DNA from 2 places in the Denitratisoma sp. DHT3 genome. Region 2 is predicted to be linked to the other one. Evidence: riboswitches for the same ligand, from Rfam matches in the RefSeq annotation. Region 2 holds a riboswitch; the other holds the start of a gene.

Region 1 (7,619 bases), 150 kb from region 2:
CAGCCCCAGATGGCGCTCCGGCAAGGCCCAGTCCTGCTCGCACGGCAGGGCGCCGAACCAGGCGGGGGCGGGGTCGAGGCTCTCACGCAGCATCTCGGCGTGACGCGAACCACCCACCCGGTTGGCGAGCACACCGTGGACGCGCAGCCCCGGCCGGTAGCGGGCGAGCCCCAGGGCGACGGCGCCGAAAGTCTGGGCCATCGCCGCGCCGTCGATCACCACCAGCACCGGCACGTCGAACAGCAGCGCCAGATCGGCGCTGGACGGCGCACCGTCATAGAGGCCCATCACCCCTTCGATCAAAATCAGGTCGGCCTCGGCGGCGGCCTCGAACAGCAGCCGGCGGCAATGGGCCGCGCCGCCCATGTGGAGGTCGAGCTGATACACCGGCGCGCCGGACGCCCGCTCCAGCACCATGGGATCGAGAAAGTCCGGGCCGGTCTTGAACACCCGCACCCGCCGTCCCAGGGCCCGATGGCGCCGGGCCAGGGCGGCGGTGACGAGGGTCTTGCCCTGGCCCGAGGCCGGCGCGGAAATCAACAGCGCGGGACAGCGACGGGATGCCGAGGCGCTCACTGGTCGATCCCGGGCTGGGCCGCCACGCCGGCGCGGAAGGCGTGCTTCACGTCGGCGATCTCGCTCACCGTGTCGGCCGCCGCCACCAGCGCCGGCGGCGCGCCGCGCCCGGTCACCACCACGTGCTGGGCGGGCGGCCGGGCGGCCAGCGCCGCCAGCACCTCCTCCAGTTCCAGGTAGCCGAACTTGAACAGGTAGGTCATCTCGTCCAGCACCACCAGACCCACGGCCGGGTCGGCCAGGGCGGCGCGCGCCTTCTCCCAGCCGGCGCGGGCGGCGGCGATGTCGCGCTCCCGGCTCTGGGTCTCCCAGGTGAAGCCTTCGCCGCACTCCTCCCAGCGCACCAGGGGGTCCCGCTGCAAATAGGCCTGCTCGCCGGTGGCGCCGCTGCCCTTGATGAACTGGAACACCGCCACCCGCATGCCGTGGCCCAGGGCGCGGGCCACCATGCCGAAGGCGGAGCTGGACTTGCCCTTGCCGTTGCCGGTGAGCACCAGGATCAGTCCTTTGGACACCGTGGCGCGGGCGATGGCGGCATCCACCACGGCCTTCTTCCGCGCCATGCGATCGGCATGGCGCTGGTCGCGTTCCGCACTCATCAACGATCCTCCCGGCGAGCGGCCGCCTGGCGCGGCAGCATGGCCGACAGCGCGGCCCAGGCGGCGACCGCCAGGCCCACGTAGCAGGCCATCGTCCCCAGCATGGGCGGGAAGTAGCGCACCAGGCGCGGCAGGAAGCCGGCCAGCGTGGGATCGGCGTAACGTCCGCCGAAGAAATAGAAACCGCCGCTGGAGCACAGCTCCGCCACCAGGGCGGAAAGGAGCACGGCCAGGACCAGCGCGGCCCAGGGCTCCGAGACGCCCCGGCGTTGACGCGCATACCAGCGTCCGCCGAGCCAGAGTGCGGCGTAGGCCGGCAGCAGCATGGCGTAGGCGGGCGTCACGCAGAAACCGGAGACGCCGCCGAGGACGATCGCCGCCCAGTCGATGGCCGCCGCCAGCGCACAGAGGCCGGCGAAGGCGCGCAGCGAGCCGAGCACGGCGCCGCCAAGGAAGAACACCGCCCAGGAGGCGTCGGGCAGCGTATGGAGGCCGGCCCAGTGGTGGCTGCGGGTCAGCGCCATGAGCAGGGTCAGGGCGAGGATCAGTACCCGAGGATTGCGCAGGGTGGTTGCGTTCATCATGTCATGCTCCTTTCGTTGGAAGATCAGGGTTGGTAACGCAGGGTGAGATACAGCCCGCGGCCGGGCTGGTTGTAGAGGTAGGCGGTTTCATAGCCGCGGTCGAGAAGGTTCTCGATCCTGGCTTGCAGGCGCCAGACGGGGTCGATGCGGTATTCCGCGCGCAGGTCGACGGTGGCGTAGCCGCCCAGGCGCACGGTGTTGGCGAGGTCGTCGTAGCGATGGCCCTCGCCCCGCAGGTCCGCGCCCCAGCGCCAGGCGCCGGCCTCGCGATCGGCGCTGAGCAGGAACGATTGGCGTGCCCGGCGCGGCAATGTCTTGCCATGGTTGGCGCCGGCGCCGAGGTTTTCCGGGTCGAGCAGGCTCAGGGTGCCGCGCAGTTCCCAGTCACGGCCGCGCCACGATGCCGTCGCCTCGCCGCCGCGCAAGCGCGCGGCATCGATGTTGACCGGCGTGAAGCGGCTGTCGAAACCGATCAGCCGGTCGATCCGCGTCTCGAAGGCATTCACCGACCAGCGGCCGGCGGGCAGCGTGCCGGCGAGGCCCAGGCCGAGACTGCGCGCTTCCTCGGGCCGCAGCTGCGGATTGCCGAAACCAGGGTAGTAGAGCTGATTGAAGGTCGGCGCCTTGAAGGCCGTGCCATGGCTGGCAGTGAGGCGCAGGTCCCGCGTCAGGGCATGGCCCCAGGCCAGGGCGCCGGTGGTCTTGGCGCCGAACTGCTCGCTGTCGTCGCGCCGCGCGGAGAGCTGCCAGTCGTGGCCGCCCGCCTCGGCCAGATATTGGGCGAAGACGCCGGCATTGTCGCGGCTGCCGACGGCGTAGCGGGTGGTGCTTTCCAGCCGGTCGCGCTGCCAGTCCACCCCGGCCACCAGTTGCTGGCCCGGAGCCAGGGCGATTTCGTTCTGCCAGTTCACCGTGTCGCGCCGGGTATTGAAGCGGCTCTTGAACAGCGCATCCTTGAAGTTGTCGGCGGCGTCCCGGCTCTGGCCGAGGCGCAGCGTGGCGCGCCAGCCGGCGAGCGGCGCGACGCCCAGGCTGGCGCCCAGCGCCTGCTGCACGGACTGCGCGGCATTGACGCTGCTGCCGTCGTACTTGTTGCGGCTCTCGGCGCGCAGCCAGTTCACCTCGGCTTCGGCGCCGTTGTCGAAGCGCCAGCCGAAGCGCAGGCGGCCCGATTGGTTGCGATAGCCGTCGCGATCCGGCTCCGCCACGAAGCAGCCCGCGCTGCGGCTGCCCTTGCAGGCGTTGAGGCCGGCGGTCTCGAAAGTCGCCGCGCCCAGGCTGTACCAACCGGCGGCGCCGAAGTTGCCGGCCAGGGACGCGGCGCCTTGCCAAGTTCCGTGACTCCCGGCGCCGAGAGAGAGCGCCGGCCGCGCGTCCCGGCCGCCCTTGCGGGTAAAGATCTGGATCACCCCGCCCAGCGCCTCGGAACCGTAGAGGCTGGAGCGGGCGCCGCGCACGATCTCGATCCGCTCGATCATTTCCAGCGGCAGGTCCTGCAAGGCGGCGGTGCCGGTGCTGGCGGAGCCGAGCTTGACGCCGTCCAGCAACACCAGCACATGGTCGGCATTGGCGCCGCGCAGGAACAGGCTGGTCACCTTGCCCTGGCCGCCGGCGTTGGCGATGGCGATGCCGGGCTGAAAGCGCAGCAGATCCTGTACGGAAACCGCCTGGCTGCGCTCGATCTCCGCCCGGTCGATCACGGTGACGGGCAGCAGCTCGGTCTCGGCCGGCCGGGCCGTGCGGGTCGCCGTCACCACCACGGCGCCGGCATCGACAACCGCCGCCGACTCGGCGGCAAGGACAAAAGGGGAACCGAGCAGCAAGGCTGCCGGAAGAAAGCGGGACTTCATGAAAGCTCCTCATCTGCGCACACCCGCGCGCCAGGTTGGCCAAACGGCCTGCAGAGGAGATTCAGAAAGAAGGGCGTGCACCCTTCTCGGTGCATCGCCCTCCGCAACGCCGACATTCGACTCCAGGCCGGTCTCCGGGCTGGCGAGCGGGAGGTTTCCCGGGAACCGGCGCCTTCCCATGCGGATGCACAGTGGCTCTGGCCGATTCCTTGACTCGCTTACCGTTGCGGGGGCAGCGCCGGAATTGCCCTTGCGGGCGCACCGGCTTCCCGTTTCATCCCCGAATGGGGACACCTGAAGCGGGGCGCATCTTAGCAGGTATGATTCGCGCCATGTCAATCGCCTTGTCCCGCCGGCGCGCGACGCGCCTGTTCCCCCTCGTCGTTCCCCTGCTCCTGGCCGCCTGCGGCAGCGTGCCGCCGCGGCCCGCGGCCGAGCAGGGCGAGGCCGCGACGCCCGCGCCCGCGACCACCAGGAAGGCGCCGCCCAAGGCGGCCGCCTACGTCTTGAAAAAGGGCGGCGGTTTCTACAAGGACGACGGCCCCGGCGACAATCCGCCCGAGGACATGGAGGCCATTCCCGACGCCGTGCCGCAATGGGAGCCGTTGCACCGTTTCGCCAACAATCCCTACTCGGTGCTGGGCAAGGACTACGTGCCCATGAAGGACGCCGCGTCCTACAAGGTGCGCGGCATCGCCAGCTGGTACGGCCGCAAGTTCCACGGCCAGAAGACCTCCTCCGGCGAGCCCTACGACATGTATGGCATGACCGCCGCCCACACCACGCTGCCGATCCCCTCCTACGTGCGGGTGAGCAACCCGGCCAACGGCCGCGCCGTGGTGCTGCGGGTGAACGACCGCGGCCCATTCCACGGCGACCGCATCATCGATCTTTCCTACACCGCCGCCTGGAAGCTGGGACTCACCGGCAACGGCAGCGGCCTGGTGGAGGTGGAAAGCCTGCGTCCGGGCGAAACCCCGCTCCCCTTGCCGGGTCTGTCGCCGACCCTGGCGTTGCGCAACCCGCCGCCGCCGGAGGACGATCCCATCGCCCGCCTGGCCAGCGAGCCGGCGCCCGCCGCACCGGCCGTGGCCGAGGCGCGCGGCACCTTCATCCAGTTGGGCGCCTTCGGCAACCCCGACAACGCCGACAGCTTCCGCACCCACATGACCCGCGAACTGGACTGGCTCTCGGACCGTTTCCGCACCGAAGTGGCGGGCAAGCTGCACCGGGTGCAGATCGGCCCCTTCGCCAGCCGCGCCGAAGCCGAGGCCGCGGTCTCGCGCATCGCCAACGCCCTGGGCGTGCGGCCGACGATCATCGTCCGCTGACCTTTCCCATCCGCGCCCGCGCGGCGTGGTGCCGCGCCGCCTACGCTGCGGACGGCGGATTGTGCACGAACGCCGCCCGGACCACGTCGGTCACCCAGACCAGGCCGTCGCCCATGCGCTCGGGCGCGGAAACGCCCTCGGCCTTGCTGACGGTCATGCCGGGAAAGCCCGGCACCTGGCGTAGCGCGTCCAGCTTGCCGGGGCGGATGACGGCCTTGATTTCCCTCATTGTTTCCCACGGATATACAATCAAAGGGCGCGCCTTGTAGCCCAAAGAAAACATCCGCATGGTACCTGAAGGTCGATCTCGGTCATTTTTACAGAGACTGCGATTGTTTCCCCTATCGATACAATTTCAGACGTTGCACGGCCTCGAACGACGAGGCGACCGCCGGCAACGGCACATCTCCAGCCCGGACAGGGGCTGTCTGCGCCAGTTTGGCAAAGAGGGCGGCGAGAAGGATGGGCGGCAGGCGGATCATGAGGGCGAGGGAGGCTGCGCGCAGCGGCAAAAGTTCCGGGGTTTTTCTGCGGCGACGACCGGGGAGCGCGTCTGCGGGGGGGAATCGTAAAGGGTATACTTTTCGCCGCCATGAAACATTCACTGCGACTCCTCGGCCTGGTGTTGACTCTGTTCTCCGGCATCGCCCTGGCCCAAACGATTCCCCCCGCCCCCCCGCTCGCCGCCAACGCCTGGCTGCTGCTCGACCACGCCTCCGGCCAGGAACTGGCGTCGGCGAAGGCCGACGAGCGGATCGAGCCGGCCTCCCTGACCAAGCTGATGACCGCCTACCTGAGCTTCGCCGCCTTGAAGCAGGGCGTGCTCAAGCCCGAACAGACGGTGCCGGTCTCGGAAAACATCAGGCAGGTGCCGGGTTCGCGGATGTTCATCGAGCCGCGCCTGCCGGTCACGGTGGACGAGCTGATCCGCGGCATGATCGTGCAGTCGGGCAACGACGCCTGCGTCGCCCTGGCCGAGGCGATCGCCGGCAGCGAGGCGGCCTTCGCCGAACGCATGAACCGCGAGGCGCGGCGCCTGGGCCTCGCCGGCACCCATTTCGTCAACGCCACGGGCCTGCCCGATCCCCAGCACTACACCACCGCGCGCGACCTGGGCCGGCTGGTGCGGGCGCTGATCCGCGACTTTCCCGAGTACTACTCGATCTATTCCACCAAGCAGTACACCTACAACAAGATCACCCAGCCCAACCGCAACCGCCTGCTCTGGCTCGATCCCACGGTCGACGGGGTCAAGACCGGCCACACCGAGGCGGCCGGCTACTGCCTGATCGCTTCGGCCCAGCGCGGGCCGCGGCGCCTGATCTCGGTGGTGCTGGGCACCGACTCCGACTCGGCGCGCGCCCAGGAATCCCTCAAGCTGCTCAACTTCGGCTTCCAGTATTTCGATGGCGTGCAGCTCTACGCCAAGGACCAGGCCCTCTCCCGGCTCAAGGTCTTCAAGGGCGCGCAGGGCACGGTGAAGGCCGGCTTCGCCAGCGACTTCGTGCTGTCGCTGCCGCGCGGCACCCCGCCCGACCGGATCAAGGTGCAACTGCTGTCGCGCCAGCCGTTGATCGCGCCGATCGCCGCCGGCGCCACCGTCGCCACCTTGCGCGTCTCGGTCGACGGCACGCCCTGGGGCGATTACCCGGTGCAGGCCCTGGAGACGGTGCCGGTCGCCGGCCTGCTCGGCCGCGCCTGGGGCACCGTGAAACTCTGGTTCGAATAGATATGCCCCCCCACCCCCCGGCCCCCGCCCCAGGGCGGGGGAGCTTGCAAGCTCGCTGCGCTCGAAGTCACGGGGAACTCCGTGGCGGTAGTGTACCATCTGCGCCTCCGGCGCGGGCCGCTTTCCCTTGCGGCGGCACGACGGGAAAGCTGCTGTTTCAGGGGGGCGCGGAGCGTTTGCCGATCGTTCTCCGCAACCCACAGAGGCATCCAGCATGATGGTCTATCTCAACGGCGAATGGCTGCCTCCCGGCGAAGCTCGGATCTCGGTCATGGACCGGGGCTTCCTCTTCGGCGACGGCGTGTATGAGGTGATCCCCGTCTATTCGCGCCGCCCCTTCCGCCTGGCGGAGCACCTGCGCCGGCTCGACCGCAGCCTGGCCGCCGTGCGCATCGCCAATCCCCACGGCCCCGAAGTCTGGGAGACGCTGGTGCGGGAAGTGGTGGAGAGCGCCGAATGGGACGACCAGTCCGTCTATCTCCAGGTCACCCGGGGCGCCGCGCCGGTGCGCAACCATGCCTTTCCCAAGGCGGCCACGCCCACGGTCTTCCTGATGACGGAGCCTCTGCCGGTGCCCCCCGCCGAACTGCGCCAGACCGGCGTCACCGCCGTCTCCGCCGCCGACAACCGCTGGCACCGCTGCGACATCAAGGCCATCTCGCTCCTGGCCAACTGCCTATTGCGCCAGGAGGCCGTGGAGGCCGGCTGCGCCGAGACGGTGCTGTTCCGCGACGGCATCCTCACCGAGGGCGCCGCCGCCAACATCTTCGCGGTGAAGGACGGCGTGCTGCTGGCCCCCCAGAAAAACCATCTGATGCTGCCGGGCATCACCTACGACGTGGTGCTGGAACTGGCGGCCGCGACCGGCCTGCCGCACGAGGTGCGCGACATCCTCGAAACCGAGGTGCGCGGCGCCGACGAGCTCTGGTTGAGCTCCTCCACCAAGGAGA
Region 2 (7,619 bases):
CAGAAGGCCATGGCAATAACTGCCCAGGATATTGCCCTCTGGTACCATGACACCTTCTTCGCGGCCATCATCGAGCCTGACCAGCGGATAGGCGAGTGCCGGGCCATGGGTGACACCCATGTGAATCTCGTAGCCAGCCATAGCCGCCGATAAATCCAATAGCAGCCGTCCCTTCACGTTGCGAAGTTGTTTCTCCTCCTCCAGGGTGGTTTCGCAATCCAGAAATCCCAGTCCAGGGCTGCTACCCGGCACGCCCTCCAGCCCCCTGGGGTCGTGGAGTTGCCGCCCCAGCATCTGGAAGCCACCGCAGATACCGATCACTTTTCCGCCGTAACGAAGGTGGCGTAGGAGGTAGTCCTCCCAGCCCTGATAGCGCAACCAGTCCAGATCGGCCCGCACGTTCTTGGAGCCGGGCAGGACCACCAGATCGGCGGGGGGCGGTGTCTGACCCGGCCCGACCCACTGGAAGTCCACCTCTGGATGCAGGCGCAAGGGGTCCAGATCGTTGTGATTGGAAATCCTCGGCAACACCGGGGCGATGACCCGCAGGCGCGGCGGCGCCTTGTCCATCTCCCCCTGGGCGATGGCGTCCTCGGCGTCCAGCATCAGGCCCTGAAGATAGGGCAGCACGCCCAGCACCGGCTTGCCGGTGCGCTGTTCCAGCCAGTCCAGACCCGGTTGCAGCAGGGCGATATCGCCCCGGAAACGGTTGATCACGAAACCCTTGATCCGCGCCTGCTCCGAGGGGGAGAGTAGGTCCAGGGTTCCCACCAGATGGGCGAAGACGCCGCCCCGGTCGATGTCCGCCACCAGGATCACCGGCACGTCGGCGGCCTCGGCGAAACCCATGTTGGCGATGTCCCGGTCCCGCAGATTGATCTCCGCCGGACTGCCGGCTCCTTCCACCAGTACACACTCGAATTCGCCGGTGAGGCGTTGCCAGGACGCCATCACTGCTGTCATCGCCACCCGCTTGTAGTCGTGATAGGCCTGGGCATCCAGATGGGTGACGGCCCGGCCATGGATGATCACCTGGGCCTGGCAGTCCGTGGTGGGCTTGAGCAGCACCGGATTGAAGTCGATCCGTGGCGGCAGGCCCGCCGCCTGGGCTTGCAGGGCCTGGGCGCGGCCGATCTCGCCGCCATCGATGGTGACCGCCGAATTCAGCGCCATGTTCTGGGGCTTGAAGGGCGCCACGCGCACCCCCCGACGCTTGAGGATGCGGCACAGGGCCGCCACCAGGGTGGTCTTGCCGGCGTCGGAGGTGCAGCCTTGCACCATCAGGGCGGAGAGCTTCATATAGGTACAAACCAGCGGTGCTGACCATCCCGCAGTTCCCTCAGGGGATGGCCGTAGAGCCGCGACAGATTCTCGGCGGTGATCACGTCGGCACTGGCGCCCTCCAGCCACTGGCCGTCGCCGAACAGCAGCAGGGTGCGGCTGCAATAGCGCAGGGCCAGGCCCGGCTCATGGAGCACCATCACCACGGTGGCGCCCCAGTCCCGGTCCGGGGTGGAGAAGAGGTCCAGCACGGCGATCTGGTGGTTCAGGTCGAGGTGGGCCAGGGGTTCGTCCAGCAGGAAAAGCTGGGGCTGCTGAGTGAGCAGCATGGCAATACCCAGGCGCTGGCGCTCGCCCCCCGAGAGGGTGTGGACTTCCCGTTGGGCGAATTCCGCCAGGCCCACGGCCGCCAGGGCGGTGGTGGCGAGTCGCTGATCCGTTTCGCCTTCCCATTCCCAGCGGCCCAGGTGGGGGTGGCGGCCGACCAGCACCGATTCCAGCACGGTGGAGGCGAAGGGATCGTGCTGCTGCTGGGGCAGGTAGCCCCGAATCCTGGCCAACGCGCGGGGATCGGCGTTCGCAGGAGCGAGGCCGCCGATCCGCAGCACTCCGGCCGATGCCGGGCGCAGTCCCGCCAGGGTGGCCAGCAGGGTGGATTTGCCTGCGCCATTGCGTCCCAGGATGGCCAGGGATTCCCCGCTGTTCAGTCGCAGGTCCAGGTCGTGGCAGAACAGATGCCCGGCGATCGACACATCCAGGCAGCTGGCGTCGAGTAATAGGGTACTCATGGCTTGGCCGCAGGCTGCCGCGCCAACAGGAACAAAAAAATCGGCACACCGATCAGGGCGGTCAGCACCCCCACCGGCAATTGCTGGGGTGCCACCACGGTGCGGGCCAGGGTGTCGGCCAGGACCAGCAGGGCACCGCCGGCCAGGGTGGCGGCGGGCAGCAGCAGGCGCTGGTCGTTGCCCAGGGCCAGACGCAGCAAATGGGGCACCACCAGACCGATGAAGCCGATGCTGCCGGCCGTGGTGACGGCGAAGGCGGTGAGCAGCGACGCCAGTAGATAGATCAGGCTCCGCAGTCGGGGCACCGCCACCCCCAGGGAACTGGCCAGGGTGGCGCCCCGGGCCAGCAGGTTCAGTTCCCGGGCAAAAGGCATGGCACAGGCCAGCCCCACCGCCAGGGCAGCCAGGGCTGGTTCCGGCCGGAGAATCTGCCCGGCATCCCCCATCAGCCAGAACAGCATGCCGTGCAGTTTCTGCTCCGGCGTGATGGACAGGATCAGGGCCACCACCGCGCCGCAGCCGGCGGCGATGATCACCCCGGTGAGCAGCAGCCGGGTCTGGGTCCAGCTACTGTCGCCATGGGCCAGGCCGAAGACCAGCAGCATCGCCCCCAGGGCGCCGCCGAAGGCCAGCAGGTTCAGCCCCATCAGGGAGAAACCCAGCAGCATGGCCGAAAGTGCGCCCACCGCTGCGCCTCCGGAAATGCCCAGTACGTAGGGATCGGCCAGAGGATTGCGCAGCAGCACCTGCATCAGGGCGCCGGCCAGAGCCAGCAGGCCGCCGCAGGCGAAGGCCCCCAGCACCCGGGGCAGGCGCAGGCTGCGCACCACCTCGGCCCCCATGCCGCCGCCTTCGCCGCCCACCAGGGACAGCAGATCGGCGGTGCTGACCGGCAAAGTCCCCGCCGCCAGACCCACCACCAGGCTGGCCGCTACCAGGAGCAGCAGCAACAACAGCACGGCGAGGGCGCGACGGCGGGTGGGCATGGCTTACTTTGTGAGATAGCGGAGGCCAATGAAAACCGTGCTCCCCAGACTAGAGAATGTGGCATTCGAACTACGGGCCAGCTCATAGTGTTTGTCGAACAGATTGTCCACCCGGGCGAAGGCAGACCACTCAGGGGAAAGTTGATAACTGCTATGGACATTGACCAAGCCATAACCGCCGAGGAGACGCGTATTAGCCAAATTATCGTAACGGTCGCCCGATGCCTGCAGTTCTACACCGATTAGCCATTGCTTTGTCTCATGTTCCAGGCCCAAGGTGCCAAATTTCTCGGCACGGCGCGCCAGGCGGTTACCTGTGGTGACATCGCGAGCATCCTGATCATTCCAGGTGGCCCTCAGTTTCCATCCGTCGATGATTGACCATTGATAACTCAGGCTCCAGCCATCAATCCGGACCTTGCCGACATTCGCCGGAGTGTAGAACCAGGACCCGGGGCTGGTTTCTTCCCAACTGATCAGGTTTTTAATGTCGTTGCGGAACACTGTCAGGCTGGCTTTATGGACCTCGGTCTCATAATGAACAGCCACATCCCGGTTGCGGGATGTTTCTGGCCTGAGATTGGGGTTGCCGCTGCCGACAAAAGGAATGTTAGGGTAATACAGGTCGTTGAATGATGGCGCCTTGAATGCTGTGCCAACATGGGTTGCCAGACGCCAAGCGTGGGTGAGCTGATACCCATATCCCAGGTTGTAGGTGTTCTTTGCGCCATATTGTGAATTGCGGTCCCGACGAACATTTGCCTGCCAGCGATGCTTCTCCATGCTTGCATCCCATCCCAGGGACAGGGAGTTGATATCACGTTCAGTCAGGCTGAAAGCACTCGATGTAACAATCTGTTCTTTCAGATGGTCCACCGCTATGAGCGCACGTCCGATGGGCAGGTTGATGTCGTTCTGCCAAGTGATCTGTTTTCGTTCGGTGCGAAAGTCGTCACGGAGCTCACCGATGGTTTGCGAGGGCACGGTGTCGCTTTCATCCACGCTGCGATCGAACCGTATCGAGGTAGTCCATTCCTTGGCTGGCTGAAAACGAGCATATGCACTGGACCCGCTGATCCTGCTGTATGTTTTCCAGTCGTAGCTCTTGCTCGGCCAGGAAGTATCGAACTTGTTCTGTCCCTGGCTGTAGAAATATTGGGCACCAATTTCTGCTTCAGACGAAAGCTTGTAGTCTATGCGCATAGCAGCACTGCGTTTCCAGAATCCGTCCTTATCAGGGTTGTAGGCGAAACTATCGCTATTGGTCACGTTGGACTTGCCATCTTCACCATTGGTACCGAAGCTGACCTGATAGTTCAGGTCACCGATATTGCTCTTTTTCGCGACATTGGCCGCATAGCTGCCGCGACTACCAAATCCCGCCTTGGCAGAGAAGCTGCTCTCTTTCGAACCACGAGTGAAAATATTGACCACCCCGCCAATAGCATCGCTGCCATAAAGTGCGGACTCCGGGCCACGAACCACTTCGATACGCTCCATCTGCTCAACTGGTAGAGCCGAAAGATTAGCCTGCCCCAGGGTGGCAGAACCTACGCGAATACCATCAATGAGAATTAGGGCGTGACCTGCGTTTGTGCCACGGATGAAAATATTTTCATTGGCGCCACGTCCCCCTTCTCGGGATAGCTCAATACCAGGTAGGCGTGAAAGCAGATCACCCAGCGTCGCACTCGGCCCCGCTTTATCGATATCACTACGGGTCAATACGCTGAAGTCGTTCAGCAAATCTCGCGCCGGAGTCGGCTGACGGGTGGCGGTGACGACGATGGTGCCGTGGTCCGCGAGGGGCTCGGCGGCCTGGACATTGAAAGCGGCAAGAATGGCAGCGGCGATGGCGCTGCGCGCAAGATGGCGTTGCATGAGGACTCCCTGTTCCCCGGTCGGCGTCCCCGCAGACCGGTCACGATTGATGAAGGCAACGCACAGGGAGTTCGATCGGACAAACGCCGGCCGCCACCACCCCGTGGCGTTTCCATGGTGATGTTCGTGGCCGGTCTCCGGGCTCGAAAGTCTTGAATCGTCGCCTTCCCAGACCGAAGCCCAGTGGCGTGTGTGACGATTCCGCACTTCCTTACCGTTGCGGGGGCAGCGCAGGATTTACACCAGCTTCCCGTTTCACCTGGCGTCCGGATGGACTGCCGGGTACCGCGAACAACTTTCTGCGATAAGTCTATGATCGTATAAATAACGAGTCAAGCTGTTTCGTTATTAAAACTTGACGACCTCGTACGTATTTCATACTGATCAAACCTCCAGCCTTGATTAGTATCGAATTGACAGCTGAACAGCAAATCATAAGAATCACGGCCGACTTCAGTATCCAGGAACACGGTGCAATTCCGTGGCGGGCCCGCCGCTGTAATCGGGGACGGATGCCGCAAGGCCGGAGGCAATGCATCCGGCCAGCCACTGCCGGGGCCTACCCTGGTGGGAAGGCGCGGCAAATCCGGGAGATCCGAGAGCCAGAAGACCTGCTGAACGTCGTGTTTGTGTATTTGTAGAAACCAATGGCAAGGGTTTCGTCAGCGCACTTGGCTGTGCGTTGGCGAAGCCCTTTTTTCATTGCTGCCGTGCTTTGGCGAACGGCTGGACGCCCTGGTTGCACAGGGTTGAAAAATAACCGGAGGATGGTGATGAGACGACTGGCTCAAGGGGTACTAATACTTGGCCTCAGCATGATGTGGACAACTTCGGAGGCAGCGGTCAGCACATCCGAAGCCAAACGGCTAGGCCGGGAACTGACACCAGTCGGCGCAGAACGGACTGGTAACCGGGATGGCAGCATCCCAGAATGGCAAGGAGGACTGCCCAAGGAAAAACGCAAACTCACAGATGCTCGTATTGATCCTTACGCTTCTGAAAAGCCCCTGTTTTCCATCGACGCCACAAACCTCGAAAAGTACAAAGACAAACTCTCGGCAGGGCAGATTGAATTATTAAAAACCCGCAAGGGTTATCGTATGGACGTGTATCCCAGTCATCGATCCTGCGGCTACCCCGAAACGATCACCGAGCGGACCAAACAGAATGCGACACTGGCAAAGCTTTCCAATGATGGGAGTGACAGCCTAGATAGCGCTCTGGGTGGAGCATTTCCGTTTCCGATTCCCCAGAACGGAGCAGAGGCCGTCTGGAATCATCGCCTTCGCTGGCAGGGATTAGGCCGTATCGAGGCTTACCAGACGAACTTCATCAATCCGGATGGAAGTTTCTATGGTCTGGGACAGGAGCAGCTCGCCTTAACCCCCTTTGCGTCCACCAAGGTCAATTCACCCAGGGAGGCCAACGGGGTACAGATGATGATCCTCGACATGATGACCTCCCCACCTTCACGCAACGGCGAAGTACTGCTGGTGCATTACTTCCTGGGCAACAAGGCCAACAATGGGTGGATGTATTTCCCAGGGCAACGTCGGGTACGGCGGCTTCCCGCATTGGAATATGACAACCCAGTACCGGGGTTTGAAAACCTGGAAACCGCCGATCAATATCCCATGTTCGCTGGCGCTCTAGATCGCTACGACTGGAAATTAGTGGGCAAGCAGGAAATGTACATCCCCTACAACAACTATAAATTCGTTGCCAAACGCAAGATGAGCGAGGTGTATCAGGGCCTCTACCCAAACCGAGATCTGATGCGCTATGAACTTCATCGTGTCTGGAAGATTGAGGCCACGGTAAAACCAGGCATGCGCCACATGTTTGCCCGGAGAACCTTCTATCTTGACGAGGATACCTGGATGTTGATGGAGGCAGATCAATACGACAGCCAAGGCAAGCTCTGGCGCGTCATGGAGGCCACCATCTACCCTGCCGTTGAATTGGGGGCCTGCGTCAGCCAGGAGTTCATGTCATGGGATCTCAATGCTAACCGCTACTTGGGTGAGTACGCCACACAGGAATCAAAGCCAACTGACTGGTTGGCGGGTGATGAGGGTCGTATCGATCCAAGACAATTCGAGCCCGAGGATTTGCGCCGAATTGGCGCCCGTTAACCCGGTCTAACGATGAAGAATACAAACATGAAAAACATAACACCGTATCTGATCCGCCAGATCCTAGTCCTTTGCACCCTTGGTATTGGTCTTTCAAAACCGGCTGCCGCCTTCAAGTTTGAACTTAATAATGGCTGGATTGGCAGTTTTGACTCAACACTGTCCATCGGCATGCAAAAGCGATTGGAGTCTCCGAGTACAAGCATTATTGGCAATGATTCCGGTGGCAATGTTTCCATTGCCGGCCCACTGGGGGAACTGGTCAATGGTCCAGGAATGGGATTCACCGCTCCACCCGATTTCATCTACAGCAATTCAGATGACGGTAACCTGAATTACAGGAAGGGACAGATTGTTTCTACCGTACTGAAAGGCACCCATGAGATTTTCCTCAAGTCTCCAACGGACTGGTCCGCCTTTAGCCGATTCACATGGTCCTCGGACTTCCGTGCCGACAAAACCCAACGTACTCCCTTGGAACGAGATGCAAAAAAAGCAATGCAGCAGGATGTCACGTTGCTGGACCTCTGGGTAGCAAAGGAGCTAAC

What was found. A riboswitch is a leader RNA that binds a small molecule or an ion and turns the genes downstream of it on or off. The one in region 2 is predicted to bind cobalamin.
Region 1: it holds a riboswitch for cobalamin, as region 2 does, so the genes downstream of both, btuB (TonB-dependent vitamin B12 receptor) here and B9N43_RS10445 (TonB-dependent receptor domain-containing protein) in region 2, are expected to answer to the same signal.

The regions. Positions count from the first base shown of each region.
Region 1 is NZ_CP020914.1:2,416,582-2,424,200, forward strand. Features, by position in the region: gene B9N43_RS11090 (cobyrinate a,c-diamide synthase) at 1-576, opposite strand, end outside; gene cobO (cob(I)yrinic acid a,c-diamide adenosyltransferase) at 573-1,175, opposite strand; gene B9N43_RS11100 (hypothetical protein) at 1,175-1,759, opposite strand; gene btuB (TonB-dependent vitamin B12 receptor) at 1,783-3,609, opposite strand; cobalamin riboswitch at 3,717-3,922, opposite strand; gene B9N43_RS11110 (septal ring lytic transglycosylase RlpA family protein) at 3,942-4,940, shown strand; gene B9N43_RS11115 (P-II family nitrogen regulator) at 4,981-5,169, opposite strand; gene B9N43_RS11120 (D-alanyl-D-alanine carboxypeptidase family protein) at 5,533-6,669, shown strand; gene B9N43_RS11125 (D-amino acid aminotransferase) at 6,887-7,619, shown strand, end outside.
Region 2 is NZ_CP020914.1:2,265,910-2,273,528, reverse strand. Features, by position in the region: gene B9N43_RS10460 (cobyric acid synthase) at 1-1,281, opposite strand, end outside; gene B9N43_RS10455 (ABC transporter ATP-binding protein) at 1,296-2,069, opposite strand; gene B9N43_RS10450 (FecCD family ABC transporter permease) at 2,066-3,055, opposite strand; gene B9N43_RS10445 (TonB-dependent receptor domain-containing protein) at 3,059-4,936, opposite strand; cobalamin riboswitch at 5,047-5,241, opposite strand; cobalamin riboswitch at 5,374-5,570, shown strand; gene B9N43_RS10440 (DUF1329 domain-containing protein) at 5,710-7,071, shown strand; gene B9N43_RS10435 (DUF1302 domain-containing protein) at 7,099-7,619, shown strand, end outside.